2 regions of the Marinomonas sp. TI.3.20 genome follow, and region 2 is predicted to be linked to the other one. Evidence: predicted binding sites of a transcription regulator. Region 2 holds the regulator's gene; the other holds the start of a gene.
What was found. Region 2 encodes LexA, which represses DNA repair genes until DNA is damaged. Its sites were predicted from a motif close to TACTGTNTANNTANACAGTA; they were not measured.
Positions count from the first base shown of each region.

Region 1: V6259_RS07260 (YebG family protein) is a predicted target of LexA. The motif match lies at 4,795-4,814, and genes of this name have one in related genera.

Region 1 covers NZ_JBAKAS010000005.1:63,733-78,888, reverse strand. The annotation lists gene V6259_RS07275 (thiamine pyrophosphate-dependent enzyme) at 132-1,844, shown strand; gene V6259_RS07270 (YrhK family protein) at 1,928-2,209, shown strand; gene V6259_RS07265 (cation:proton antiporter domain-containing protein) at 2,281-4,146, opposite strand; gene V6259_RS07260 (YebG family protein) at 4,371-4,772, opposite strand; gene V6259_RS07255 (mechanosensitive ion channel family protein) at 4,902-5,768, shown strand; gene V6259_RS07250 (DUF1439 domain-containing protein) at 5,797-6,387, shown strand; gene V6259_RS07245 (FKBP-type peptidyl-prolyl cis-trans isomerase) at 6,481-6,960, shown strand; gene V6259_RS07240 (hypothetical protein) at 7,201-7,557, shown strand; gene V6259_RS07235 (class II fumarate hydratase) at 7,573-8,949, shown strand; gene V6259_RS07230 (GNAT family N-acetyltransferase) at 9,215-9,673, shown strand; gene V6259_RS07225 (DUF3820 family protein) at 9,674-9,937, opposite strand; gene V6259_RS07220 (hypothetical protein) at 10,171-10,713, shown strand; gene V6259_RS07215 (LysR family transcriptional regulator) at 10,750-11,634, opposite strand; gene V6259_RS07210 (S-(hydroxymethyl)glutathione dehydrogenase/class III alcohol dehydrogenase) at 11,825-12,940, shown strand; gene fghA (S-formylglutathione hydrolase) at 12,995-13,825, shown strand; gene V6259_RS07200 (methyl-accepting chemotaxis protein) at 14,478-15,156, shown strand, end outside.
Region 2 covers NZ_JBAKAS010000020.1:6,638-21,793, forward strand. The annotation lists gene V6259_RS16685 (fatty acid synthesis protein) at 1-885, opposite strand, end outside; gene rpmF (50S ribosomal protein L32) at 897-1,076, opposite strand; gene V6259_RS16695 (YceD family protein) at 1,096-1,641, opposite strand; gene V6259_RS16700 (Maf family protein) at 1,761-2,354, shown strand; gene V6259_RS16705 (patatin-like phospholipase family protein) at 2,377-3,303, opposite strand; gene V6259_RS16710 (DUF4892 domain-containing protein) at 3,315-4,112, opposite strand; gene V6259_RS16715 (alpha/beta fold hydrolase) at 4,146-5,006, opposite strand; gene sixA (phosphohistidine phosphatase SixA) at 5,043-5,519, opposite strand; gene V6259_RS16725 (DUF4389 domain-containing protein) at 5,512-5,790, opposite strand; gene V6259_RS16730 (NAD(P)H-dependent glycerol-3-phosphate dehydrogenase) at 5,783-6,814, opposite strand; gene V6259_RS16735 (protein adenylyltransferase SelO) at 6,852-8,273, opposite strand; gene V6259_RS16740 (DEAD/DEAH box helicase) at 8,298-9,668, opposite strand; gene dinG (ATP-dependent DNA helicase DinG) at 9,771-11,891, opposite strand; gene lexA (transcriptional repressor LexA) at 11,962-12,582, shown strand; gene V6259_RS16755 (hypothetical protein) at 12,635-12,901, opposite strand; gene V6259_RS16760 (DUF6586 family protein) at 12,904-13,374, opposite strand; gene topA (type I DNA topoisomerase) at 13,371-15,156, opposite strand, start outside.

The DNA of each region.
Region 1 (15,156 bases), on a different contig from region 2:
GAAATAGAGTGTTTTTTGTTCAGTGTGTAAACTGTTTGCAGATAGGGAGGAATCCCTTCGAATTTACTGATTAAGTCATCTAGATCTAGCATGCTGTTGAGGGTCTTTTTATCACCCTTGGGAGTTAGAAAATGAGCAAAACAGTCGCAAAAATCATAGTTGATACGCTCAGTGAAGCGGGTGCCAAACGTTGTTATGGCATTGTTGGCGATACCATAAACCACCTGACGAATGAGATCCGAGGCTCAGAAATAGACTGGGTGCATGTTCGACACGAGGAGGTCGGGGCTTTCGCGGCAGGTGGTGAGTCTTATATGACCGGCCAGCTTTCTTTATGTGCAGGAACGTGTGGTCCAGGCAGCTTACACTTTATTAATGGTATTTTTGAAAGTCATCGAAACGGCGCACCGGTGGTGATGATTGCGTCTAATGTTGATCGTCGTGAAGAAGGGCTAAACTTCCCTCAAGAAGTCGATCAAAAATCACTGTATGAACAGTGCTCTGTTTTTTGTGAACGAATCTCTCATCCAGATCAGGCGCGTCGCATTACCGTACAAGCTGCTCAGTCTGCACTTTCAAAAAACGGCGTGGCGGTCATTATTGTGAATGGCGATATGTTCCAAGAAACCGTGCATGATGATGCGCCTTGGCGTGTTCATTTAGCGCAGCCTACAGTGCGCCCCAATGATTCCGAAATAGCCGAATTGGCTACCATGGTGAATGCTGCGAAACGAGTGACTTTATATGCAGGCATTGGCGCTAAAGGGGCTAGAGATGAATTGGTTGAATTATCTAATGTACTAAAAGCGCCTATTGTACATAGCTCTCGCTCAAAGGAATTTATTGAACCGAATAATCCCAATCAAGTCGGTATGACAGGGGTGTTGGGGAATCGAGCAGGTATGGAGGCGGTAGCAGATTGTGACTTGTTACTTTGCCTTGGGAGTGACTTTGCGTACACCCAATTTTACCCAGAAAAAGCGAAGATAGTACAAGTAGATAGTGACGCCAGTCATTTAGGTAAGCGTAGTCCGATTGATTTAGGCTTAGTCGGAGACGTTAGAGATACGGTCAATGCGTTGTTACCCAAATTATCGCTTAAATCTGATCAAGCGCATCTTACAAAGGCGCTTGATCAGTGGAAAAAAGACAAAGAAGACTATGTGTCAGAAGCGAAATCGGGGAGTGCATTATTGCATCCTCAAACAGTGGCCCATACGTTGGATAAACTTGCCGATGATGATGCCGCGTTTACAGCCGATGGTGGCTCGCCAATGGTGTGGTTATTACGCCATTTAACGGCAACAGGTAAGCGCAGTTTTTTAACGAGTTTGTTACACGGCACCATGGCGAATGCCTATCCACAAGCGTTAGGTATCGCTAAAGCCTACCCAAACCGACAAGTGATTGCCATGTGTGGCGACGGTGGCATGAGCATGTTGATGGGGGATTTACTGACGTTAGTGCAAGAGAATATCCCTGTAAAACTGCTTATTTTTAATAATGAGTCTCTTGGTTTTGTAGAAATGGAACAAAGGGTAGAAGGTTTGTTAGACTCTTTTACCGATTTGAAGAATCCAGACTTTGCGAATGTTGCACGTTCACTTGGTTTAGAGGGCTGGCGGGTCGACAGTGTGGACCAGCTTGAAGAGGCCATGAAGCAATGGTTAGCGACAGACAAACCTGCTATTTTGGATGTTAAGGTGAGCCGTATGGAATTGGTTATGCCACCAAAAATAGAGGCAAATCAAGTTGCTTCTACGGCGATGTTCGGATTAAAAGCGGTTCTTAATGGTCGTACTGATGAAGTTGTGTCTTTACTGAGGGATAACTTTTTGCGTTAATATTTTTACGTTAATAAACATTATGCGGTGATACTAAGGTCTGGTCTTTAGCGTCACTGCATAAAATAAAGGGAAAAGGTTTAATGCTTCAAAAGGATAAGGACATATTAGAGTTCGACTTAGATCAAGATCACATTATTATCCAAAGGCGCTACGAAGCCCTTGGTGCTTTAAATGATTTTCTGATTGCTGTGTGGTTTTTGGTAGGCAGTTTCTTTTTTCTCAAAGAAGCCTTGGTGGTTGATGGTACTTGGTTATTTATTTTGGGCAGCGGACAATTGTTGATAAAACCGATTATTAAATTAATAAGCTTAATACATGTTAAGCATGTATATAAAGCCACGCTTAAGCAACAAGCCTCCTAAACTCTCTGCTTCTTTAGAAGCAAGAGAGTCTATTGTTTTGAGATTCAGTTCATTGTTTCGTGATTCAATCTTTATTTAGTATCTCGATAGGACTGCATCTGAGTTTTCAAATCTGGATCTGAGGCCTCCAAAAAGGCTTTTACTTTTGCGATATAGTTGCTGTTTTCATCCGCCGGAATGCCAATTTCATGGGCATCGGCCACGGCAACCATCGCATCTTGGTCGTGCTTTCTGTATAGATCGACCATTTTCTCTGCGCTGTCTTGAGAAACCCCTAGTGCTTCAAACGCAGACCGCCCCATTCGTAAACTACTGTCGTGAACTTCACGAACGATATCGCGACAACCGTAGGACCACAAATCATAAACATGGTGACGATCTTGTGCCCGCGATATGACGTGCAAGTGAGGAAAGTGCTCCATAACGTATTTGACTAACTTGGATATTTGTTCTGGATCGTCAATGGCAACGACGAGTAATTTCGCGTCTTCTATTCCCGCCGCGAGCAATAATTCAGGTCGAGTGACATCGCCAAAATAGTTGTTTACGCCAAAACGCTGCAGTGTTCTAAGTTGCTTTGTACTGTAGTCGATAACGGTGGTTTCGTACCCTGCAAGGCTTAGCATTCGGTCAATTAGACTGCCCATACGGCCAGAACCCGCAATGATGATTTTTTTATCATTAGGCATGCCGACACCTTGAGGTTGGTCATCTTTATCTTTCAAATAACGTGGGGCTAAATAGCGATCATAAAGGATAAAGAGGATTGGGGTGAGTAGCATAGATAGTGCAACAACAAGTAAGAGTTGATCTGCTAGTGCTTTAGGAATAACGCCATTAGCGACTGTAAATGATAGTAGAACAAAGCCGAATTCCCCCGCTTGAGCCAATCCTAATGCAAACAGCCATTTGTCTGCCCCACGTATATTAAACGAGACTCCCAAGAGTAATAACGCGAGCATTTTTAATACAATAACGCCGAGCGTCATCGCTATTATTATCGTGAAATGACTGGCTAACAGACTGAAGTTAATGCCCGCACCCACAGTCATGAAGAACAAGCCCAGTAACAACCCTTTAAAGGGAGCAATGTCACTTTCTAGCTCATGTCGGTAGGGTGAATTTGCTAATACAACGCCAGCTAAGAAGGTGCCAAGTGCAGGAGATAGTCCCACAACAGACATTAATAATGTGGTGCCAATAACAAACATTAATGCAGTGGCAGTAAAGAGTTCACGCAGTTGAGCAGATGCAATAAAACGGAAAACAGGACTGGATAAATAACTGCCGCCCAAGACGACGGTGATAATCGCACCAATAGTCACCAGCGTTACTTGCCATGTAGAAAGACCTTCTAGTAGATTCCAACTACCACCGTGGGTCGATGCTTGGCTAACGGTATGACTCAGCGCGTTAAGCAACTCTGGCGTGGCTAATAAAGGGATAAACGCTAACATCGGAATAACAATGATGTCTTGAGCGAGCAGGACAGAAAAAGAGGATTGGCCACCATCTGAGCGTAGCAGGCCTTTTTCACCAAGGGTTTGTAGGACAATAGCAGTAGAAGAAAGCGCAAGAACTAGGCCGACGGCTAGGCTAATTCGCCACGACTGATTTAACAACATGGAGGTGCCCATAATAAGGAGTGCTGTCAGCACTACTTGGCCGCCGCCTAGGCCAAGAAGGCGGGTTTTCATAGCCCATAGTTTTTTAGGGTTTAGCTCTAGTCCGACTAAAAACAGCATCAAAACTACGCCTAGTTCGCCAAAATTTTGCACAGAAGCGAGATCGACATTTAACACAGAAAGAATAGGGCTGATGATAATGCCCGCTAATAAATAACCGAGCACAGAGCCTAGTCCCAGCCTAGCAGCAATGGGCACAGAAACAATTCCAGCAACAAGGAAAATAAATGTCAGTAGTAAAGCATCAATCATGTAGGGCTGTTCCTAAAGAACTTTAATATGAAGGGTAATAATAAAAGGTTTATACACTTTTATCTTGTCTGTGTTAGCTGTTTTTGTATTTTTATAGATAAATAGTGCGGACTGGGAGTGGGTCCGTGAAGGGATGAAATCGTCTTATTAGATTTTGTAATAGTTTGTGAATCAAAACACCGCTTAAGTGCGATGTTTTGATTCCATTAACCGCGTCTTATTGCTTAGGCGGCATCACTTTCAATATAGCTTTCGGTATCCTCAAAAGAGTCCGAGTTTTCGTCTTCGTCGTAAAGAGCATCTTCATCTGGTTCAATCACAAGATCTTCTAATGGCAGCGTAGTATTGCCGTTCGCTTGCGGTTTTTTAGACTTTGTTTTGCTTTTTGGTGTGACTTTTCGTTTTGCTCCTAAGGCTTCTAAAAGCGTTTCTTTGTTTTCTGCAAGATACATAGACAACGCTTCTTTTTGAGCATGATCCCCTGCTAACTCACTGCTATCAAGCACTTCATAGAGAGCATCGGCTGTGTCGAGTAGCTTGTCATAGGCATCGGCTTCTGTTTTGGAAGTAAATGTCATTTTTTCAATTCCGTCACGTTCTACAACGTATTTAATAACTACAGGCATGATCCACCTTCCTGAAAAATAATACTGTACGAATATACAGTATTATTTTTCACTCTGTCTAGTGCTTTTAGTTGGTGATTAATAAAATGATTGATAAAGTGGCGCTCTTAATGAAGGAACCTTATTGTTATGTCATTCGAATTTTCTCAGCTTAATTTTTCAGATTTGGATTTCTCAGTGGTGAGAAATCATCTCGAAATATTTTTGACAATCCTCTGGATTTTACTGTCTTACATTATTAGACGTTACACCAAACGTGCTATTCGTCTGCATGCGACTTTAGAGCATGACAAAAAGCGTCAGCGGATTAATTCAATAGACAATATTTTCAATCTTCTTTTAGTGGTTGGCTTTATTCTTATTTGGTCTTCTGAGCTACAAAATATTGCTATTTCTATTGCTGCGTTCATGGTGGCTTTGGTCTTAGCAACAAAAGAATTTATCTCTTGTATCGTGGGGGCATTTTATCGTGCGAGCACTAGGCCTTATCAGGTTGGAGACTGGATACGAGTAGCCAATTGTGAAGGAGAAGTAACGGACAGCGATTGGCTTTCTACGACGCTTTTTGACGTGGATTTAAAAGGTGGGAGTTATGGCTATACCGGTCGAACGACTGTTATTCCGAATAGTATTTTATTGACACATACGGTTCAGAATTTGAATTATATGCGTCGTTATGTCACTCATAACTTTTCAATTTCCAGACTAACTGATGACGTGAATTTGTTTGAAATTAAAGGCCAAATACTGGATAAAATACGTGAATACAGCGAGCATTTTCATGAAGTGGCAATTCGTTATAACAGCCTCATTGAAAAACGTTTAGACATTAAAATATCTGGCCCAGAACCAAGAGTTCGAATTACCACTTCGCCTGAAGGTTACAACGTTTTTACGGTGTCACTGTTTTGTCCTACAGAAGAAGCGATGGTGATTGAGCAAAAAGTGACGGAAGACTTTATGAATTTTTGGTACGAAAAACGGGCGCAGCAGTGATTAGACTGCATTCTTTTAGGAGAAATACATGACAATTCGTCGAGCAATAGCGGTCACTGTTTTATTGATATCAACGCTGACTCTTGCAGGTTGTGATGGTTTAAGCGTAAGCGAAACCGAATTAAATCAAGCGGTTGCGAAACAATTAGAACAACCTAAGTCCAATCATATTCAATTGACACTTGAAAGTGGTAACACGTTAGATATGAACCTATTGGTGAAATCTGCCCATATTGATTTAACGGATCGAGACGGTGGTTTGGCGCTGGTGGATATGAAGACTGAATTACAGGGGACGTTGAGCGCTTTTGGGCAGTCTTTTTCGTTTAGTACTAAGGTGAATCCATCGTTTGAGTCAGGTGTCCGACTAGAAGAAAATCGAGTGTATTTAGTGGCGCCAAAAATCACTAAAATTGCCGTAGAAGGTTCAAGCTTTAACGATAAAATACTGCGCTCGACATTGGGGTCTTTACATGATGATTTTGAGAAAAAGTTAGCGCAATATTTTGATACGCACCCCGTTTATGTGCTAAACCATTCAACAAGAGAAAAGGCAACGGCTTCTATGATTAAGGGAATATCAATCAAAGAAGACGCAATAGAGTTCGCCATTTTCTAAGGACACTCTATAATGTCGCGCAAAATGTGCGATTGCACTGATCAATTAAATAACTGAGCTACATTGCTGAGCTAAATTAACAGAGGAAATACCATGTCCATTGCTGACAACCAAGTCGTTCAATTTAACTACACACTTCGTCACGGCGAAGAATTGATCGAAACTTCCGCGGGCAAAGACCCTATTTCTTATTTACACGGCCATGGCAATGTTATTCCTGGACTTGAAAAAGCCATGGAAGGAAAAGAAGTAGGTGCGGAATTTGAAGTGACTGTACCAAGCGCAGACGCTTATGGTGACCGTCATGAAAATCGAACACAAGAAGTGCCAGTGAAGCATCTCCAAGGTGGTAAACGCTGGAAACCAGGCATGATCGCGATGATTCAAACAGAGCAAGGCATGCGTCAGGTGACAATTATTAAATCTGGCCTAAAGCGTGCCATAGTCGATCTAAACCATCCTTTATCCGGTAAAGATTTAACGTTTAATATTGAAATTGTAGAGGCTCGTGAAGCAACAGACGATGAAATTGCTCATGGTCATGCGCACGGTGTCGGTGGTCATCACCACTAAGTAATATTATTGCTTAATAAGCCTCTGTTGCCTTTGGTAGCAGGGGCTTTTTTTGTTTTTAGAGGACAGCAATCGTGTTGTCTTTCACATAGCGGTACTGACGGCAACTGTCATAAGCATGCTCCGATTTTAAATAACGCCGGCTTTTATTTTAATGGGAATCGTTATCAATAACTTGACAGGTAAGTTATCACGTTTCATTATTGATAATAGTTATCATTTCAATAGGCGGACAACAGCATGAGCCATTATCTCGTTCCATTTTCAGTGATTGAGCAAACCATTCAAGGCGGTCAGTGCGCAGATTCGCCAGAAGTGCTTTACCATTACCTTAAGATCAGTGAAGAATATGCCGATAGACTAAATATTACTGATGCTGTTACATTGCATCAGAGAGTATTTAATGTCTTATTAGATACTGTGTGTGACACCCACATCGCGCCGCATTGGCGACAAGTCTGCTTAGACATGGTGTATCGACCTTTGGCGAATTTAAAACGGCTGATTGTGACTTATCAAGACGCTAAAGCTTATTTCAGAATGGAGCATGATTTACGAACCCTCAGCCACTATTTTTTATGCTCATTAGAATCATAAGGAAATCGTTAGATTATGAAAATGCGAATTGAAAAAGACAGCATGGGTGAACTAAATGTCCCTGAAAGTGCGCTTTATGGCGCACAAACTCAACGAGCAATTAATAACTTTCCTGTTAGTGGCGAGCCTCTTCCTGAAGCGTTTATACGCGCTCTTATTCTGATCAAAGCGGCTGCGGCACGAGCTAATGAAACTCTAAAATGCATTACTTCTGAGCAGTCTCAGGCGATTCAAAGCGCGTGTGAAGTATTGTTGAGTGACACAAACCTAATGACGCATTTCCCTGTGGATGTGTATCAAACAGGCTCTGGTACTAGTACTAATATGAATGCGAATGAGGTGATAGCAACGATGGCAAGTCGTCACTGTGATACGCCGATTAGCCCTAATGATCATGTGAATTTTGGTCAAAGCAGTAACGATGTGATACCGAGTGCCATTCATGTGAGTGCGAGCATTGAGCTAACGGGGCATTTAATCCCAGCGCTTTCACATCTAAAAGCCGTAATTGAAGAAAAAGGCGATACATTAAAAGGTTATACCAAAACAGGCCGAACGCATTTAATGGATGCTATGCCGGTTCGTTTTGATCAAACGTTTCACGCTTGGGCTGCTCAACTCGGCGATAATTTAGATAATTTGCAGTACATAGAGACGAAAATTACTCGCCTTGCACAAGGTGGAACGGCGGTTGGTACCGGTATTAATGCACACCCTGAGTTTGCCGCATTGTTTGCCAAAGAGCTTTCTTATTTAACTAAAGTAACCTTTACACCTGGTGAGAATTTCTTTGCTTTGATAGGTTCCCAAGACACAGCTGTCGCGCTGTCGGGCCAGCTGAAAGCGGTAGCCGTCACGTATATGAAAATCGCCAATGACCTTCGTTGGATGAATTCTGGCCCATTGGCTGGTTTAGGTGAAATTACTCTGCAAGCCTTACAACCTGGTTCATCTATTATGCCGGGTAAAGTGAATCCTGTTATTCCTGAAGCCGCGGCGATGGTAGCGGCACAAGTTATTGGTAATGACGCTGCGATTACCATTGGTGGGCAAGCTGGGAATTTTGAGCTCAATGTTATGTTACCAATGATCGCGAAAAATTTGCTTAGCAGCATTAAGTTGTTAGCGAATAGCGGTCAATTGTTAGCGGATAGTGCCATTGCGACATTGACGATCAACGAAGACAAGCTGAATGAAGCCTTGCATCGCAACCCGATTTTAGTCACCGCATTGAACCCTATTATTGGTTATGCCAAGGCCGCTGAAATTGCCAAAAAAGCGTATAAAGAAGGGCGTCCTGTTGTTGATGTAGCGGAAGAAAATACTGATTTGAGCCGAGAAGAATTATTGGCTTTATTAGATCCCGCAAAATTAACCCATGGTGGATTATAGTTTCACGATTCGTTTTGTCTCTCTTGCTAAAAAGCATAAATAGACCAGCGCAAATGCGCTGGTTTTTTTGCAAAGTTTACATAGGGTCAAGGTGGAGATGGGTCTTTATTCGTGTATTTCTTGTGATGTTAAAAAGGTGATCCGATGCTAATACTTGCCTATTAAACAAGATAATGATTATCTTAGGACTCTTTCGTAAAGCATGATATCGAGCAAGTGCTTCGTTCGTTAAATGCAAGAAATAGTACTTAATTTGGAGGCACCGATGAATTCGAAGTTTTTTCTTCGACCAGCGACCATGAGCGACGCCGATTGCTTATTGGAATGGCGTAATGACATAGTTACGCGCCAAGCGTCTCTCTCTCCAGAAAGAGTGGAAGTAGCGAGTCACTTGAAATGGTTAAAATCGACTATTCATAATGAGCATCGTAAGTTGTGTATTGCTGAGTTGAATCATCGAGCGGTCGGAACAATACGTGCAGATAAAGACAAAGACAAAGACGGTTGGATTTTATCTTGGACTGTCGCACCTAAATCTCGGGGTAAAGGCATCGCACAAAAAATGTTAAATGCCTTTATTCAAGGCTTCGATGGCGTGTTATTAGCACAAATAAAAGCGACTAATATTGCGTCGCAAAAAGTCGCTGAACGGGCTGGATTTACATTAATAGAGAAATCGGAAGGCGACGATCTATACCACTACCATCGAGTCTGTAGAGCTTAATTAATTATCAAAACGAATTCGAACCTTCGGTTCATCTGTTTTTTTCTCGGTTGGATTGCGCAGAGGATCTACTAATTTTTCCAAGCCATTAATTTTGATTTCCAATGCCAGTTGTAGCCACTGTCCTAGATTGCCACTCGGCCAACCTTCTTTGGCAAACCATAGTAAATAGGCTTCGGGTAAGTCAATCAAAATACGGCCATTGTACTTTCCGAATGGCATCGTTTGGCGGGCAACTTGGACAAGATCTTGTTGGGAAAACATAGCTGGCTCGTTTATCAAAATTGTTTAGCGTATTTAATCATAGGCACGGCTTACTGGCTATGCAGCCATCGCCGTGGCGTCTTTTGTTCTATCTGATACCAGCCAGTTGCCCACTGCGTTCCACCTTGTGTGGACTTAACTTATTTGAATAACACTATTTTCAATTTATAGAAGCACAACTGACATAAATTGATTTTTAATATATCTACTCATCCAAGCGTTAAGGAATAGCAATGAAATTGATCACAAAGAATCTACTTCTGGGGGGCATTTTAGCTCTATTTACCTCTTCGGCTTTTTGTAATACTTCGCCTTTAGCAACAAATACACATGTGCCATTTGATATACACATTACCTTTAGCTCCAGAGATGTATTGAGTTTAGCGACACCAGAACAAATCAAAAACAATCCTTCTTTCTTTAATGCATTACGTCATTTTGAGTCTCCTGTTATGCATGCGACTCAAAACATACACCATGAGAAAAGTCCACTTTCATTAGAAAAAGCCTTTTCCGGTACGAAACAAACAACGACGTTAATTTCCCAATATACGACGCCTAATAAGGTGCATTTAAATGTGAAGCTAAACGCATCTTCACATACCGCATCTTTTCAGGGAGATTCTATTTTGATGGTAGATTTCACCTTTAACATTAGTGATGGAAAAGGGGATGCCATTAAGATTAAGGGAACGGATGTAATGGGATTAAACATCCATGATTATGTCATTACTGTTAATAAAAATAATCTTAGATCCATGACGCTGGCCTCTTAATTTTTTTTGGGGGGGTTATAGAGAGGCTTATTGAGGCTAAAAAGGCGGATTTTGTTTGAGTCGATGAATCAAATAATCACAGATTTTCTGTAACTTTGGCGAAGGTTGGCGCACTTTTGGATAGACTAACCAAACACCGCTATAAGGGTATTGGTACTGTGGTAGCAGGGCAATGAGGTGTCCGGAAGCAAGGTCATCGGCAACATAATAATCGGGTAGCTGTGCGATACCGAGTCCTTTTCTAACGGCGTCTAATAAGGCTGGGCCTGAGTTGCTGCGCCAATTACTGACGATTTTTACTTCTTTGCGTTGACCGTCTTGTTGAAATAACCAATGGGTTTTTGAACCAATAAGGCATTGATGTTTACTCAACTCGGCCAAAGTGTGAGGAATGCCGTGCTGATCCACGTAGCTTCTAGAAGCGCACAAATATTCCGCACGATCGCAGAGCCGTCGTGATAAATGGCTAGAGTCTTTTAGTGCTCCCATTCGGATGGCTAAATCATAGCCTTCTTCGATCAGGTCTACTTCTCGATTAGTAAGATGAAAATCCAATTCTATCTTGGGATGATCGATCAAAAAATCGTTCATTAAGGGCGCAATAAAGCGCTCCCCAAACGTTGTAGCGCAGGTCATTTTAAATGGGCCAATGGGCGCTTGATTTAGCGTAGAGATAACTTCTTCAGCACTGCTTAAGGCTTCTGGTAAACCTCGACAGTGTTGGTAGTAAAGTTCGCCTGCTTCGCTTAAACGGATGCGCCTTGTAGTTCGAAACAATAAGGTGGTGCCCAGCTCGCTTTCTAGTTGAGTAATAAGGCGGCTGATGTGTGAAGCGGATACTTTAAGTTGTATGGCGGCGGCGGAAAAACTACCTTGTCGTACGACTTCAATAAAGGCCTCCATAGCTTCCCAGTTTTTCATTACGCGCTCGCTTTTTTCGTTAATTAGTCGGCTGCTATTTTAACGTGAATCTTTGAAAGAAAAAATGATTGATGCTGTGTGGCAATAATCATTTTCTAAAATAGCTATTATCGTCTTAATCATTTAGGGATAAAGTAGCTGCACTTAAATTATCTTATCCTTTTCGTTAAAGCATATTTTGGAGAACGCAATGAAATGTAAAGCAGCAGTTGCTTGGGGCCCAGGCCAACCACTTAAAATTGAAGAAGTAGATGTTCAAGACCCACAAGCGGGTGAAGTGTTAGTACGTATGGTCGCAACGGGCGTTTGTCACACGGATGCGTTTACCTTATCGGGCGACGATCCAGAGGGCGTATTTCCTGCAATTCTAGGCCATGAAGGTGCTGGTGTTGTTGAAGCCGTCGGTGAAGGTGTCACGACGCTTAAAGCAGGTGATCACGTCATTCCTCTTTATACGGCTGAGTGTGGTGAATGTAAGTTCTGTAAATCAGGCAAAACTAATTTATGTAGTGCGGTTCGTGAAACGCAAGGTAAAGGCCTAATGCCAGATGGCACCAGTCGTTTTAGTATTAATGGTGAACCTATTTTTCATTATATGGGGACGTCAACGTTTTCTGAATACAGTGTAGTACCAGAAATTGCCCTGGCAAAAATTCAGGTTGATGCGCCACTGGAAAAAGTCTGTTTGCTGGGTTGTGGTATTACCACTGGTATTGGCGCGGTATTGAATACAGCGAAAGTAGAAAAAGGCGACACGGTAGCGGTATTTGGTTTGGGTGGCATTGGGTTGTCTGTTATTCAAGGCGCACGTATGGCGGGCGCAGGTCGTATCATCGCGATCGACATTAACGAATCTAAATTTGAAATGGCTAAGCAATTTGGTGCGACCGATTGCGTTAACCCGAAAAAATTCGAGGCACCGATTCAGCAAGTCGTTGTGGACATGACTGACGGAGGCGTAGATTACTCTTTTGAGTGTATCGGTAATGTTGATCTTATGCGCTCAGCGCTTGAGTGTTGCCATAAAGGTTGGGGCGAATCCATCATCATTGGCGTAGCGGGTGCAGGTCAAGAGATCTCAACGCGTCCATTCCAGTTGGTAACAGGTCGAGTCTGGAAAGGCTCTGCTTTTGGTGGTGTAAAAGGTCGCAGTCAATTGCCTGGTTACGTAGAAGATTACATGAATGGCAAGATCGAAATTGATCCATTCGTGACGCATACTATGCCGCTTGAAGACATCAACAAAGCATTCGATTTGATGCATAAAGGCGAAAGTATTCGTACTGTTATCCTTTTTGATAAATAAATTTTTTCATACGGTCGCACGGTGTTTTCCGTGCAACCTGAAAGGAATGTAAAGATGGAATTGCTATCTAGTACAAAAACTTTTGGTGGCTGGTTGAAACGTTACCGCCACGAAAGCTTGTCGGTTCGTGGTGAAATGACTTTTGCCATTTATTTACCACCACAAGCGGAAACACAAAAAGTACCAGTGTTGTATTGGTTGTCTGGCTTAACCTGTACCGATGAAAACTTTATGCAGAAAGCCGGTGCCCTTCGTAAAGCGTCAGAACTTGGCTTGGCGATTGTGTGCCCAGATACTAGCCCACGCGGTACGGATTATCCTGAAGAGCATGCTAGTTATGACTTTGGTTCTGGCGCAGGTTTTTATCTGAACGCCACGGTGGAACCGTATTCTAATACGTATCATATGTACGATTATGTGGTTCAAGAATTACCGCATTTGGTTGAAGCCCACTTTCCAGTGACGGATCAGCGTTCTATTTCTGGTCATTCTATGGGCGGACATGGTGCTTTGGTTTGTGCACTTAAAAATCCGGGCAAATACCAGTCTGTTTCTGCTTTTGCGCCGATCGTAAACCCAACACAATGCCCTTGGGGTGAGAAAGCCTTTACCGGTTATCTGGGTGAAGATCGCAAAGCATGGGAAGAGTGGGATGCTACTTGTCTAATCGAGAAAGCGGAAGAGCGTTTGCCACTGTTTATCGATCAAGGTGAAGCGGATAACTTCTTAGTGGAACAGCTCAAACCTGAGGCGATTGAAGCCGCATGTGAAAGTGCTGGACACCCGATTACCTTGCGCCGCCAGCCAGGTTACGACCATAGCTACTTCTTCATCGCTAGCTTCATTGATGAGCACCTAGAACATCATTCCAGAGCATTAAGCTAACGGATAAACTGTTCAGAATAAGTAATAGAAAGGCGGGCTTAGGCTCGCCTTTTTTTGTTTAAAAATCGCACCATTCCCGACCATTATTGTCAATAATCTGTCGCCAAGGGAAAATTGTTTTATAAGCAATCTAAAAATATGCCGTCACTCATGCAATATTTTGGTTAATGGAAAAGCAATAACTAATTGCCACCTTGATTATTTTGGTGGCTCAGTCTGCACTTACAAGGTTAGAAATTGATAGAATAAATGTAATTATTTCGACTATGAATGCTAATATATTGAATAGTAGTTATCTTTTAGAAAGCAAAAAAAACGATGTGATTTTAGTCTCCGCTTTCTTGATCATTAGCGCTATACGGCCTCAGTAGACACACCCAACACCAAAGGCAGAGTAAGGCTTAATATCAACCATAATGATATTGGTAAGGGGGATTGGTTTTGTTTCGAAAAAAGATTATATATGCAGCAAAAAGTAAGCCTAATAAATGCAGAAAAACAACGCATAATCGGCACTATTTTAGACCTTGACCTCTCGATATTTAATGTAAAAGTGACTAGCTTTCCTTGTCGTTAAAAAACAGAATTATAACTATTAATATAGACCTGAATTCGATTCCCCCTCAGTAAATTTCAATTATAGGCAGAGAAAATGAGCGCAAAGTTAAAACTAATACTCTCAATAGGTGGCTTATTCATAATAGCTATTTCTATTGTAACAACTAGCAATTATATGGCTTTTAAAAGTGAGTCGACTGGCAATGGAACCAGTATATTACAGAATGAATCGTTACTTATTTCAGACGCGCTTGATCAACATATGGAGCGATATTTTGACGCACTATCGATAGCCGCCCTTAGCGTTCCTGTCAGTGCAAATGGTGATGTGAATGATGACAAATTAGCCCCTATACTTGCCTCTCTAATAAGCGAACTGGGTGCTGAAGAAGCCTATTTAGGCCTTAAAGATGGCAGTTCGCACGATAAAAATGGTATTGAAGTAGGCTTTAATGCAAAGGCACTTAAGCGAGAATGGTATGAACGTATCTTTTCAGGAGAGAAAAAAGTCGTTACTACGCCATTTCAAAGCGCATCCGGTAAGACACTTACGGCCGTTGCTGTACCAGTAATCCGAGATGGCGACCTTATTGGTAGTTTGAATATTAATATTTCAGTGGGGAGTGTTGCCAAATTTGCTAACAGCCTAACGAGCACGAATAATGTGATAATAACGCGGGCTGACGGATTCATCATCTCATCTACAGAGCACAACGTAGGTGAAAATATTTACAAAGCAATACCTTCGCTAAGTGGTTACGAAGCAAAACCTG
Region 2 (15,156 bases):
TCCATACTCAATCGCGCCGATCATAGCTTGTAGATCCGATCCACCGTGACCTTTTACCAAATTTCCACCAACACCCACAAGGCAAGCCCCATGACGTCGTTTGGTTTGGTAAAAAGTCTCAAATAGCGACTGATCTCCGCCCTGCGCCTTAAATTGCCCCATCAAAAACGACAGCAACCCTTCGGACGCCTTTAATACCGCGTTACCAACCATCCCATCACACACAATGACATTCTTTTCACCGTGAAATAATTCCGACCCTTCGGCATAACCGAAGTAGGGAGGCCATTTCTTTGCTGACAAAATAACATCAGTCTTACGAACAACAGAACTGCCCTTTGAACTTTCAACACCCACATTAAGCAAACCGACTTTTGGCTTTTCATTGCTTAACGCTTCAACATAAGCAGCGCCTAACTCTGAAAACCCCTCAAGCATAGAAGGTGAACAATGCACATTTGCCCCTAAATCAACCAAACAGCGCAGCGGATTAGAATGCAACTCACGAATCAGTGCCGGATATAATTTAGGTCGGATAACACCTAAGATATGCCTAGCTAGAGCAACCATCGCCCCTGTATTCCCAAGTGTAACAACCACATCCACTTCTTTTACACTTAAACTATATAAAGATTTATAAAGCGAGCTTTCACGGCGTCGAAAAAGAGAAAGAACAATATCTTCATCTGCCTTTACGACATCACAACAAGCAACTAAGGATAAATGATCACAAAGAATGGAAGGCTCAACAAATGAGCTAAAATCTGGGGAATGATAGAGCACTATCTCTACATCATTATGCTGGGAAAGAACTTGGAGCGCTCCTTCAAATGCAATGCGGGGACCTAAGTCCCCGCCCATCGCGTCTAATGCTACCCTGATCATGGGTAAATTAGTTACTCACCTTTAGGGGTGATAACTTGACGACCACGGTAAAAACCATCTGCAGAAATATGATGACGACGGTGAAGTTCACCAGTAGTCTGTTCTACAGATAGAGTTGCGCTAGTCAATGCATCATGTGAACGGCGTTGGCCGCGACGTGAACGAGTCACTTTACTTTTTTGTACTGCCATTTCTTGGAGCTCCTAACTATTACTTGGCCTTTAAATTAGCCAATATACTAAATGGATTCGGTTTTTGTTCGTCATCCGGTGCGTCATCGGTAGACGAGGCATACTTTACAGCTGTTGGGTTGCAACCACTTTCTTCGTGATAAGCGACAATCGGTAAAGCAAGTATAATTTCTTGCTCAACCATATCTGCTAGGATTACGTCACCATCGGTCATGACAACAGGGTCGTAATCACTCGGTATATTTTTCGCATGATCTTCGTCATAAACAAAGGCCAGTGATAAATCTATCGATAGCTCCTGAGGTACTGCTTCCATACAACGCTGACAAACAGCCTGCACAGTCGCTTTCAGTATGCCAGTAGCAATGTAGCGCCTATCCTCATCAACTCTAAAGTCTAGATGAATATACGCATCACCCTCATCTGACGCCAAGACAGCACTAAGCTCCTTAAGCTGGTTAAGGTGCAAGTACCCTTCAATCGCTGACTCATGGTGAGCGTATTTACGAGGGTCAAAATATTTAGGTAATAGGTCATTCAACATGGCGGCAAATAATATGGACACTTGCCCGTTTTGTCAAAGTCTAACTGCATTTAAGAGCCTTTTTTTTACTGTTTTTCACTTTCGAAGCAAAAAATACGTAAAATACCCACCCAACCCCATTAATCAATGATTTATCTATAATGAAAAACTTAATACTAGGCTCCTCATCACCCTATCGACGAGCACTGCTTGAACGCCTCAATTTGTCATTTGAGTGTTGCTCACCTGAGATAGATGAAACCCCTTTTGACAATGAAACTCCCATAGAACTCGTCAAAAGACTCTCTGTTGAAAAAGCAAAAAAAGTACAGGCAACTTACCCCGATAAAAACAATCTTATTATCGCTTCTGATCAAGTCGCCGTCGTAGGGAACAACACAATAGGCAAGCCTAAAACAAAAAAAAATGCCGTCCAGCAACTGCTTAACTTTAGCGGCCAAAAAGTCTCCTTTCTGACAGGCTTATGCGTGCTAGATTCTAAAACTGAGAAATACCAATATCACTTGAGTGAGTATCATGTTTTCTTTAGAACACTTAGCTTAATGGAAATTGAGAATTACATAGACATTGAACTTCCACTTGATTGTGCAGGAAGCTTTAAATGCGAAGGATTAGGCGTGGCTTTATTTACAAAAATGGAAGGCAATGACCCTAACAGCCTCATTGGCCTACCATTAATTCAGCTCTGCAGCATGCTCAGAGAGCATGACATTAATCCACTGGCTAACCATTAAAATAAAAATAATTAGCCAATAATTAGTAGCCTTTTGGGAATGAATAGAAAGTTTCTTTAGGAGACTCTAGCTCTGCAAGCGCTTTAGTAGCGACATCGTAGCCAAAGTCAATTAGCTCAGCAGCATGCCAGAACTCATAAAAAGCGGCAAAATCTTTAGGAATTGAAATCAATAAGTCTGGCGGGTAACCTGCCAGCTTATATTGCGTCAGCGATTCTTGCATGGTTTCAAACATCATATTAATGGTTTGCAACCTTCCCCAGGTCTCAGGACTATTCTTATTAACACTGCGCACTTCAAGCTCGTCGTCTGCTCGCTGTTTACCAAACAGACCTTTTACGCTTGACCACCATTCTGGCTCATTACTTTTTTCGACCAATGTTTCTGTCGTTAGCTCTTGTGCTGGGCCATTCAAATCAACAGCAATAATATAATCAGCACCTGCCGAAACACTTGGAATAATCGGCAATGGGTTAAGCACACCACCATCGACATACACCCGATTATTCAGCTGAACCGGTGCAACAATGGAAGGTATGGCCGAAGAAGCCCTCATCGCATCGATCAAGCTACCTTTGTTAAACCAAAACTCTTTCTGATTTAACAAATCAACAGCCACCGCCGTAAAGGGAATTGGAAGTGTTTCAATATTTGGAGTGCCAATCATATCCGAGATAACTTGAAAAAATCGATCCCCCTTAATATAGGCACCATGTCGAAAAGACATGTCTAGCATTCGCAGCACACGCACTTTATCAAGCCCACGCGCCCACTCACTATAATCTTCCAACTTACCTGCAGCAAACACACCACCAATGACAGAACCAATAGAACAGCCGGATACACTAATAATTTCGTAACCTCGCTCCTGTATTGCCTGTATAACACCTATATGTGCATTTCCGCGCGCCGCACCACTACCCAGAACAAGGGACACCGTCTTCTTCATAACCAATCCAATTAAGGGGATACATACACAAACGAAACACGATTATGACCCAGTACATCACGCCCCATATCCGCTACATTAATAAAACGCACCTGTCGGCTTAATTGAATGCCGATGCCAGAAGTTAGCGCTTCAATATAACGATCACCTTGCTCAATCGAAGACACGGACCCTGATTTTTTGCTACTTACAAAGCCGACTACCTGCTGACCACTCGGTAAATCACGCAGAAAACGACGAATTCTAGGAAAATCATCCACCGCCATTTGTGCAACAACCTCAAACTCAGAGCCTTGCGAGGCCATCAAAGCAATACTGTCCAGTCGTACCATGATATCGCCAGCACCACGACGATTAATGTAGATCATCTGATAATCATCATGATCATCCTGCACTACCATCAATAGCTGACTATCGTCTGCACCGTACAACAAATAATTCTTAAAAAAATTGTTAGCCCACGCATTGCTGCTTCCACAACTACGACTCTCACACTCGAAGACCACTTTCTGGCCGCGCGCAAGCAGTGCCTCCTTGTAGTAAGCAAAGACAGATTCTAGGGGCACGTTGCGCTCGATTTTATAAAGCGAACGAAACACCGACCCTTTGACGCGCAATACAGACTCAGGCTCCCAACCTCGGCCTGAGCGCTGAATTTTGCCAAGAGGAATTTCTAACGACTGATTTTCTTGGGTGTCACTCTTAACTAATTGAGCACCGCGATAAGCCTCGACATGTGAAATATCGGCAAAGGCATACGTGACGACTAATGCAAAACAAGCCACCATCACCTGCTTAATTCTGATCATGTTATACCTACCTTTTTTATTAGAACGCCATCATTAATTAAGATCAATAAATGCCTGTATCTCTTCAGCAACAGACGTCGCTGTTTCCGGTTCTAAATGAAAATGATGGTTGCCAGCCAGCCATTTAAGCGTAATCCACGGAAATTGACTGGCTCGTTTTTCAACCAAAGAAACAGAATCCTTATAAATACCTTGCTCAGCCACTAACGCTAATGTCGGACATTTGATTTCTGAAATAAAAGCCTCGACACTGGCCTCATCCATACGAAATGGCGAAGGAAATGTCAGTTTGCCATCATGTCGCCATGACCAAACACTTTCTTGTTGGCGTACCCCACGCTCCACCAACAAGGAGGCCGCCTCATGAGACAAAGAAGTAAAACCATTCATTCGCGCCTGCACCATATCTTCTTTTGACTGGTATTGAGAAAAGCGATCCAAGCGATACTTAGCCATTTTACGGATAGATTTTTGCAGAGTGGCTACCCGGTCTTCTGGCTTATTTGTCTGTGGCCCCATATTATCCAGAATAATTAAGCCCCGTACCTTTTCTGGTACAATCGCAGCCACCATCATGGCCACAGCGCCACCCATACTATGCCCCACCAACCAACTACTTTGGCTGGAGAGATTCAATACACTGACCGTGTCTAATACATAATCCCAGAGGTGATAAAAACTACCTTGTGGGCGATGATCAGAAAAACCATGCCCTGCAAAGTCTAATGCACTGTGATGAAAGTCTGAAAAATGCGGGGAAAGAGAATGAAAGCTAGCGGCATTATCGAGCCAGCCATGCAAAGACAAAACCCTTAATGCCGAGGGATTCTGCGATAACCGTTGAATGCCGGCTATATTGGTATGCGCCAAATTAAAAACAACATCCCGCCCCATACTTACGTCCTTTTTTATAACGTTTTTCACAACTTACTAGCGAGCAATTGCCCAGCGATACTGACAGCACGCCGTAGCAAACAACTCACCTTCAACCGCCGCCAATGCCGCTGTTGTCATAGCGAAACGGGACGACAATGGCTCATCGCACAACAACTCAACCAATTGGTGCGCAAAGGGCTGGTGAGTGATCAACAATATAGAATCGGCTGTTTGATCGTTCAACCACAAAGCCACATCCAACTCTTTACCACTTGGCGTAATAAGCGGACATGACTGCGCCACCAACCCAACCTGACCCAAGGTTTCTAAGAAGTAGTCTGCCGTTTGCTGTGCACGCACATAAGGACTCACAAACACCGCATCTAAGCGCTCTCCACGCTCTTTAAAAGCGCGGGCCGTTTGCTTCACTTCATCCACTCCTTCTGGAGTCAATTCACGAAGATCGTCTCGTTCATAACCATGAGCAAATGCATTACCATGGCGTAAAACATACAGTCTCTTCTTACTCATCCTTTGTACCTTTCGGCCAAGGCTGGAACGGAAAAGGTTTTTCTTCTTCACGGTAAGAAAGGAAGTCAATAATCTGACGGACAAACACTCCTACGCTGCGCAACCAAGTCGATACCGTCGCGGGCTCTGAACGAGAGAGCAGTCTCACTAAGCTAACGACAATGACTAAGATACCAAAAACGGTGATAGCCACGTTGAGCACACACCAGTAAAACAACATAAAAATTAATCGAAACCAGAACCCTTGGTTTGCGTAACCTGGTTTAGCCATGCTTATTCTCCTCATACGTCGCAAATTCGACGTCCCATTTTTGTTCGCCAGTCATCATAGATTCGATTAGCGTTTCCAATTTTTCATTATCAAAAAGAAGCTTAGATAAGCCTTCTGCCAATGGCATGTAAAGGCCATGTTTTTTAGCCTCTTCTATCACCATGCGCAATGTATTCACCCCTTCAGCCACTTCACCAATCTCTTCGATGGCGGCTTGTAAATTTTTTCCTGAACCAATGAAATAGCCCACCCGATAATTACGACTTAACGGTGACGTACAGGTAGCTATCAAATCACCCATTCCTGCCAAACCAAGAAACGTCATCGGGTTGGCACCAAAATGCACCGCAAAGCGACTCATTTCTGCCAAACTTCGCGTCATAATCATTGCCATGGTATTTTCACCCACCTGCAAAGCTTTTGCCAAACCACAGACGATAGCGTAAATATTCTTTAGCGCGCCAGCCAGCTCGACTCCGGTGCTGTCAGTGTTTTCATAAACGCGAAATGTAGGGGATTTTAACAATTCAATAACACGCGCCCGCACCAACTCATCAGCACTCGCAATAACCGAACCCGTCATGTGTCCAGCAGCGATTTCTTTTGCTAAATTAGGACCACTTAGCACGCCAATCTTTTGCGTCACTGTGTTACGACGCAAAATATCACTCATAAGTTCAAAACGATTTGGATTAAATCCCTTGGTCGTACTAATGAGTATTTTATCTGCCGTTAATAGCGGCTCAATACGCTCAACAACTTGTTCAAAAGACTTCGACGGAATAGAAACAAAGATAGTGTCACTTTCCTTGATCGCCTGTTCTAAATTACTAGTGGCTAACAATTCTTGATGCAAGGGCGCATTCGGCAAGTAACGACTATTCAGCCCGGTCAAATTAATCTCTTCAACCTGCTGTTCGTTACGCATCCATTGACTTACTTGATGACCGTTGTTCGCCATGATATTAGCCAATGCGGTGCCGAAACTACCACCACCCAATACACATACTGATTGTTTTTTCATCATCCCTTCTCTTCAAAAATATAACACCTAATAATTATTAGGAGGAACAGCTTACTTCTAACAAACGCCCCCACTCCGGGGAGCGCTGCGCCAACTGATCACAGGCTTGATGCTCATCAAAAGGCGCACTTAATACTGACAACAAACGTCGGAAAGGTAAAAAGTCACCCTGATCAGCCGCTTCAATCGCTTCATGGGCAAGGTAATTCCTTAATACAAACTTAGGATTCACTTGTCGCATCGCCATACTAACTTGCGACCAATCTTGCTCTAACGCCAGCCTAGCTTGTTGATAATCAAGCAACCAGGCACGCATTCGCTCTCTGTCGACTACCTCATCCAAGATAAGGTCGAACTCGTCAGGCAACAAATGACTCAATAAGCGGAAGAACAGACTGTAATCCATTTTCTCAGGGGCCAGAATCGCAAACAAAGAAGACAGTAAATTCGTCACATTATGACCCTCAGGCAAACCAAGCTTAGCGGTCATCAAAGCTTCATAATGGGTTTGCAATGCGATTTCATAATGCTGCAGGATCGCAACCAACTGATCACGCTCAAGGTGCTTTGAAAAACATCGCATGAGACAATTCAAATTCCACAAGCCTATGCCTGGCTGACGCGAAAAAGCATAGCGCCCTTCATGATCCGAATGATTACACACCCAATCAGGCTGATAATCTTCCATAAAGCCATATGGCCCATAATCAATGGTTTCGCCTGTGAAAGAAAAATTATCCGTATTCATCACGCCATGCTGAAAACCAACCGCCTGCCACTTAGCGATCATTCTAGCGGTACGCTCTACCACCTGAATCAACATACTCTCCAGAGGCGTATCAGACGCCAGACAGTCTGAGTAGTAATGCTTCAAGCAATAGTCGATAAGCTGATTTAATTCGATTTCTTTGCCTTGATAGAAGAAATACTCGAAGTGACCAAAACGAATGTGCCCTTGTGCAGTCCGCAACAACATGGCACCCGGCTCTGGTTGCTCACGATAGACCGCCTGAGAACTAGTATAAAGCGCTAGCGCTCGTGACGAAGGAATGGACATGGCGTGCATAAACTCACTGGCCAAATATTCCCTGATACATGAACGCAAAACCGCTCGACCATCACCACGACGTGAAAAAGGCGTCGGCCCTGCGCCCTTCATATGAAGGTCGTGAAGCCACCCTTGATCATCGAGAATTTCACCTAATAAAACACCGCGACCATCACCAAGTTGCGGCGAAAAGCCGCCAAATTGATGTCCCGCATAAACCATACTTAAGGAATCTTCTACTGGCTCTTCGCCACTTAAAATACGCTTAGTTTGAGGTGATTTAATATCAATGGATAAAGCATGAGCGAGCGCTTGGTTAAACTCAACCAAACGCTGCTTGAGGAGGGGTTGGATCGACGTTTTTGCATAAAACGCCTCTCCTAATCCGGCAAAGTGATGTTCTAACTTCATAGCCACTCACTTAGATAGCGATTGTTATAGTGACGTGTTAACCATGTATTCACAGCGAATACTTTCCCCAACAACCTTTTCGATTTCAGGAATTAGGAACGCATCGTCTTCACTGGCAAAGCTGACAGATTTACCCATTTCACCACCACGACCAGTACGACCAATACGGTGTACATAATCTTCAGGATCTTCAGGCAAAGCATAGTTAACCACAAGCTCAATGTTGTCGACATGAATACCACGCCCCGCAACATCGGTCGCCACCAAGACTTGAATAACACCGTCTTTAAAGCCTTTTAACGTTTTAACACGCTTATCTTGAGCCACTTCGCCCGACAAGATGGCGCAATTAATATTGGCTTTTCGAAGTTTTTCATACAAATCACGCGTTTCATCACGACGATTGGCAAAGATAATGGTTCGCTGATTACCATTGTCTTCAATCAACTTTCTAAGCACTGGCCATTTCTGCTCTGCTTCAACCGTATAAATCACCTGATCGATATTCTGGTTAGTCGCTTCTTTGGGAACAACAGACACTTCTTTCGGGAAGTAGGTCCACTGAGTCGCCAACGCTTGAATATCTTTTGGGAAGGTTGCACTAAACAACATAGTTTGACGCTTTTCTTTATGTGGCGTCATACGAATAATGCTTTTAACATCTGGAATAAATCCCATAGACAGCATGCGATCGGCTTCATCCAAAACCAAACACTCGACATGACTAAGCAATACTTTCTTATGTCGCGCAAAGTCTAATAGACGACCTGGCGTAGCGACTAAAATATCTACATTTTCAGTTTCAAGCTGCTGCTTCTGCTTCTCGTAGCTCATTCCACCGACGAGTGCGACAACATTCAAATGACAGTTAGCCGTTAATTTCACAGCCTCTTCCGCGATTTGCAATGCAAGCTCACGAGTCGGCGCGATAATTAAGCCTCGAGCAAGATTATTTGCACGCTTTTCCGTCAAAGGATAATCTAGAAAATCACTAATCATAGCGATCAAAAAGGCCGCTGTTTTACCCGTTCCTGTTTGCGCCTGACCAATCAAGTCAGATCCTTTCAGAGTAATCGGTAGCGTTTCCGCTTGAATCTCACTGCAATACTCAAATCCCATTTCTGAAATAGACTTAAGCACACGATCCGGTAAATTCAAATCATGAAAGCGTGTTTTATCCGCCACTTCATCCACTTTGAAATCATCAATAGACCATACTGAGGTACCGCTATTTTGTTTAGCACCTTCCACCGGCTTATTGATAATACCTTCAGCAGATTTATCAGAAACCCCATTGGCTGGCTTACTTTCTGCTTTAAAACGCTTGTTAGAGCGACGAGGACGCTTTGGTTTTACTGTTTGTTCTGATGTAGGTTCTGTCTTTTGGTTTTCCATATTGGAATCTATATGCTTCTTATGTGTTTTTACGTTTATGTGTCTTTGCGTGGAGTGTACCTAAATGATAAGTCTTTATCACCCCTTGCTTTTCGTAAGTTATTATTGTCTGTAAGGAGGTAGGCTATTAATTAGCTGCTGCCCATATCGTTTTGTGCGCAAGCGTTTATCCAAAATATGAATTTCGCCGGAATCTGATTCGCTACGTAGCAACCTACCCGTCGCCTGCACTAAGCGTAATGATGCATCTGGAATGGTGATCTCCATGAATGGATTCCCACCACGCTTTTGAATCCATTCTGCTAACGTTGCCTCTACTGGATCATCAGGCACGGCAAACGGAATTTTTGCGATATAAACACACGTTAAATAATCACCAGGTAAATCCACCCCTTCGGCAAAGCTAGCGAGCCCAAGCAGTAAACTGCCCTTACCATCATCAATACGCGCCTTGTGCGAATCTAAAATAACGCGTTTTGACTGCTCCCCTTGCATCAATAGAATATCCTGCAATCCGGCAGAAAGAGATTTAGCCACCTCCTCCATTTGCCGACGCGAAGAGAATAGCACTAAACTGCCTTTCTTAGAATCTACTTGTTTATCAAGATATTGAACAATCTCTTGTGTGTGCTGTTCAACCCGATTGGGTTCATTTTCCATATCAGGTATGACCAGCAGACCATTTTTCTGAAAATCAAATGGGCTTAAAACTCGCAAATACTCACTTTCGTGCGGCACTCCTGAGCGCATATTAAATCGGTGGAATTGGTTTAGGGCAGTCAATGTCGCCGAGGTAACAATAGCCCCAAAACACTTATCCCACAATTGCTGACGCAATGTATGGGCCGCTAAAATAGGTGAACCACCTAATTCAATATCCTGCTCCATACCTTGCCCTGTAACCACTAACCAGCGCGCGTTCGGTGGGTAATTCTGGTCATCGACCGCCGAGTATAAACGCCACAACTCAACACTTTGCTCTAAACGCCCCAATATAACGCCCAAAATTGGCTGCCAGGTTTCAGCAGTTTCCGGCGTCACACCCATCCCTTCGTTTTGCTTGGTTTTCTTGCATTCGTCCTGAATACTTTCAATATTATTGAAAAGCTTCTGATAGGAGGTCTGCAAACTATAGGCTAGCTGCCGTAACTCATCAGGAATAACACCAAACTCAAAACGATGCTGATTATTCTCTTGATCCAAGCCCAAGCCTTGAATATAAGGCGCTAAACCTTGCTGTGCGTACTGGATGAAATTGACAATACTTTGAATCTGTTGAGGAATTTTAAGCAACAACTGCCCTGTTAAGCTAACGTCATCGGTCAACTCTTGCTTTAAGTTCACTAGATTTTTTTCGAGCTGTCGCAACCAGGTAATACTTTGTTGCAAACGAACCTCGTGACGGAAATGGCCGATTGCCTTATCAGGCAAATGATGCCCCTCGTCGAAAACATAAATAGTTTCTTTCGGCGGCGTTAAAATTGCCCCACCACCAAGCGATAAATCAGCAAGCACTAAATCGTGGTTGGCAACAATCACATCCGCGTCTTCAATTTCACCGCGCGCTTTAAAAAACGGGCACGCAGAGTAATTAGCACAGTTGCGGTTAGTGCACTGCTGATGATCCGTAGTCAAGCGGCGCCAATCTTGATCCCTAATAATGCCAGACCAATTATCCTTGTCGCCGTCCCACTCACCCTTAGATAAAGCAACATCCATCTCTTGATAAAGCGCGGTGTTAATATCATCAGATTGAAGATGTTGTTCAAACAACCCAGCAAACATATCCTCTATACCTTGCTCTTCAGAACTCAGAAAACCTTCCAAGTTATTCAAACAAAGATAACGCCCACGCCCTTTTGCTAAGGTATATTTGAAACTTAATTCGGTATGCTCTAACAGATCAGGCAATTCTTTATGGAGAATTTGTTCTTGCAAGGCTACGGTTGCCGTTGAAATAATCAACTTTAAGCCACGCGCTTTTGCAATTGGAATCGCAGCCAGACAATAAGACAGTGTTTTACCCGTCCCCGTCCCCGCCTCAACAACGGCCACATGCTTTTCGTCTAACCGCTCACCTTCGCTCCCTTGCTTTATATTTCCCAAAGTACGGGCGATTGTGCCGATCATCTGACGCTGACCAACTCTAGGTTTATGGGACTTTGCTTCCAGCGAGGCTCGGTAAGCAAGGTGAATTTGTGTTTTTAGTTCATCTGAAAGCATTTAATTTATTGAGTATCTTGAATAATGCTGTATATAATAACAGTTACTGTATAAACAACCAGATGACGCTATGATTAAATTAACCAACAGACAATCTGACGTACTAGAAACCATTCGTGAATTTATTAGCGAAACAGGTTTTCCTCCAACTCGTGCAGAAATAGCCCATCGCCTAGGGTTCAAATCTCCCAATGCCGCTGAAGAACATCTAAAAGCCCTCGCTAAAAAAGGGGCCATAGAAATGCTTTCCGGCGCATCCCGTGGCATTCGCCTGCTTGAAGACCCTGCTTTAGCAGAAAAAGCGGATGCCGGATTACCCGTTATTGGCAAGGTCGCTGCTGGGTTTCCAATTTTGGCCCAAGAAAATGTCGCGTCTCATGTTAATGTTCCAGCCGCGATGTTTTCACCTAAGGCGGATTACCTTCTTTCCGTCTCTGGCACTAGCATGAAGAACATAGGCATCATGGAAGGAGACCTACTTGCTGTTCATAAGACGACAACTGTTCGTGACGGCCAAATTGTTGTTGCTCGAATAGGCGAAGAAGTCACTGTTAAACGATTTTTCCAAAAAGGCAGCTTAATTCGCTTAGTACCGGAAAATGAAGACTTTGACGATATCATTGTAGATTTAGAAAGCGAAGAGTTTGCTATTGAAGGACTTTCAGTAGGCGTCATACGCCAAACTATTTAAATCAGAACCTTCAGCCGAAAAGCCAAAAGGCGAAGCAAATGCTTCGCCTTTTTTAATGCAATATTTTAGGCCTTACATCCATATCTTCTGGATACTCCATGTCATCACCAAACGTTTCTTCTTCCGAATAAACAAAATCAATCCCTGCATGAAACATGCATTTTGCCAGTTCAAAATAACGTTCTTTAAGATAAGACTTAGTATCATCAGAAATTGTTAATGTTGCCAAGGGCTCTGCATTCTCGCCCTCTTCGCCAGCTGGACGCAATACAATATCGCCATTGTCCAGCTCAATAATTTCTAGATAGGATTCTTTCATATTTAATACTCTGAGGATTCTTCTCTAAAACGCAACACCAACTCCGTTAGCTTAGATAAAAACACATTAACCGATGCACCGTCATCGCCGCCACGACCAATCAAGTTTGCTTCATTGGCTTTAACAAACATGGAAGAGCGGCATTCAAATTGAACCAAATAAGCTTGCTCTAATTGATTTAGCCAAGAACCAGATTGCAAAGATAAGTCATGCAGTTCGACTAATACCGGCACGACAACATCTTTATCTTTAGCTTCTTTCAACAAACCGTCAAGTTGCAAACCAGAGGTTAGTTGGTAAGCCAAACCAACCTCCTGTAGCAATCCATTCAACGCACTGCGCAAATGAAAGATTGCGGCCCCTTCCAAACTTGCGCCAAGCCAAGAACCTGCATCTTCTTGACTTTGTCGAAGAAAACGGCGTGCTGAATCCAACTTTTGATTGGTTAAACTCGCTGGAGTTGCAGCACTCATTTCTTTTTCTTACCTTCTTCAACGACCCATTGCTTACCAACATAATAGGCTTTCCAACCCGTTGGCTTACCTTCTTCTTCAGTCATCACATACTGCTCTTTCGTCTTACGACTGTAACGAATAATGGTCGGACGACCTTCGTTATCCATAACTGGAGCATTAGAGAAAAAGTGATATTTAGGATCGATCTGCTCCATGTAAGGAAGCAATTCTTTCACCAGCGGTGCTCGAGTTTCTCGCTTACGCGGAAACTGACTAGCCGCTAAAAACAAACCCGTTGCACCATCACGTAAAACGTAATGATCTTCTACTTTTAAACAAGCTAGGTCAGGCATCGGAACTGGGTCCATCTTAGGTGGCGCCGCTTCCCCGCTCTTCAAAAGCTTGCGAGTATTTTTACAATCGTCGCTGGTACAACCAAAATATTTGCCGAAACGGCCTGTCTTAAGCTGCATTTCTGAGCCACATTTATCACACTCAAGTACAGGACCATCGTACCCTTTGATCTTAAATGTACCCTCTTCCACCGCATAACCAGAACATGTTGGATTGTTACCACACACGTGTAACTTACGGTGTTCATCCATCAAATAACTGTCCATGGCAGAACCACAAATATCACAACGTCGCTTATTGATCAGCGCTTTTGATTCTGCTTCATCGTCATCTACAGCAACTGCTTCATCACCACGAGTAAGGTTAATCGTCGCTTTACAACGCTCTTTTGGTGGTAACGCATAGCCAGAACAAGACATAAATACGCCTGTACTAGCAGTTCGAATTTGCATTGACCTTCCGCAAGTAGGACAAGCAATATCGGTTGGTGTTGGCTCATTCAGCATCATCCCATCTTCAGGATCTTCTGCTTTGGCTAAGACAGCACTAAAACCATTATAAAAAGCATTGAGTGCTTCAATCCAGTTCTCACGACCTTCTGCCACTGCATCCAACTGCTCTTCCATTTGTGCAGTAAAGCTATAGTTCATGAGGGAGTGAAAGCTATCCACCAATCTTTCAGTCACAATATCGCCCATTTTTTCAGCGTAAAAGCGACGATTCTCTACTCGAACGTAACCACGATCTTGGATAGTAGAAATGATTGATGCATACGTAGAAGGACGACCAATACCACGTTTCTCAAGCTCTTTTACTAAACTGGCTTCACCAAAACGCGCCGTTGGTTTAGTAAAGTGCTGCTCTGGCAATAATGCTTCTAGAGTGAGAGTCTCACCTTTAGCAACATCTGGAAGAATATTGTCTTCGCCTTTCTTAACCACACCTTGCATAGCACGAGTGTAACCATCAAAGCGTAAAATACGTCCTTTGGCTTTAAACTCATACTCACCACTTGTTACAGTGACAGTCGTAGATGTGTATTGCGCAGGCGTCATTTGACACGCCATAAACTGAGCACGGATCAATTCATAAAGACGATGCGCGTCTTTTTCCATGCTTAACAAATCTTCTTGGCGCACACTAACATCAGAAGGACGAATCGCTTCATGGGCTTCTTGAGCCCCTTCTTTACTGCTGTAGCGAATAGGTTCTTCAGGTAAGTATTTGTCGCCAAATTTCTCAGCAATATATCCGCGTAGCGCCTCTACAGCCTCTAAACTCAAGTTAGTTGAGTCTGTACGCATATAAGTAATGTAACCACCCTCATAAAGGCGCTGAGCCAACATCATGGTCTTTTTAACGCCATAACCAAGTCGAGTACTCGCGGCTTGTTGCAAGGTAGAAGTTATAAATGGTGCTGATGGCTTACTGCTTGTCGGTTTATCT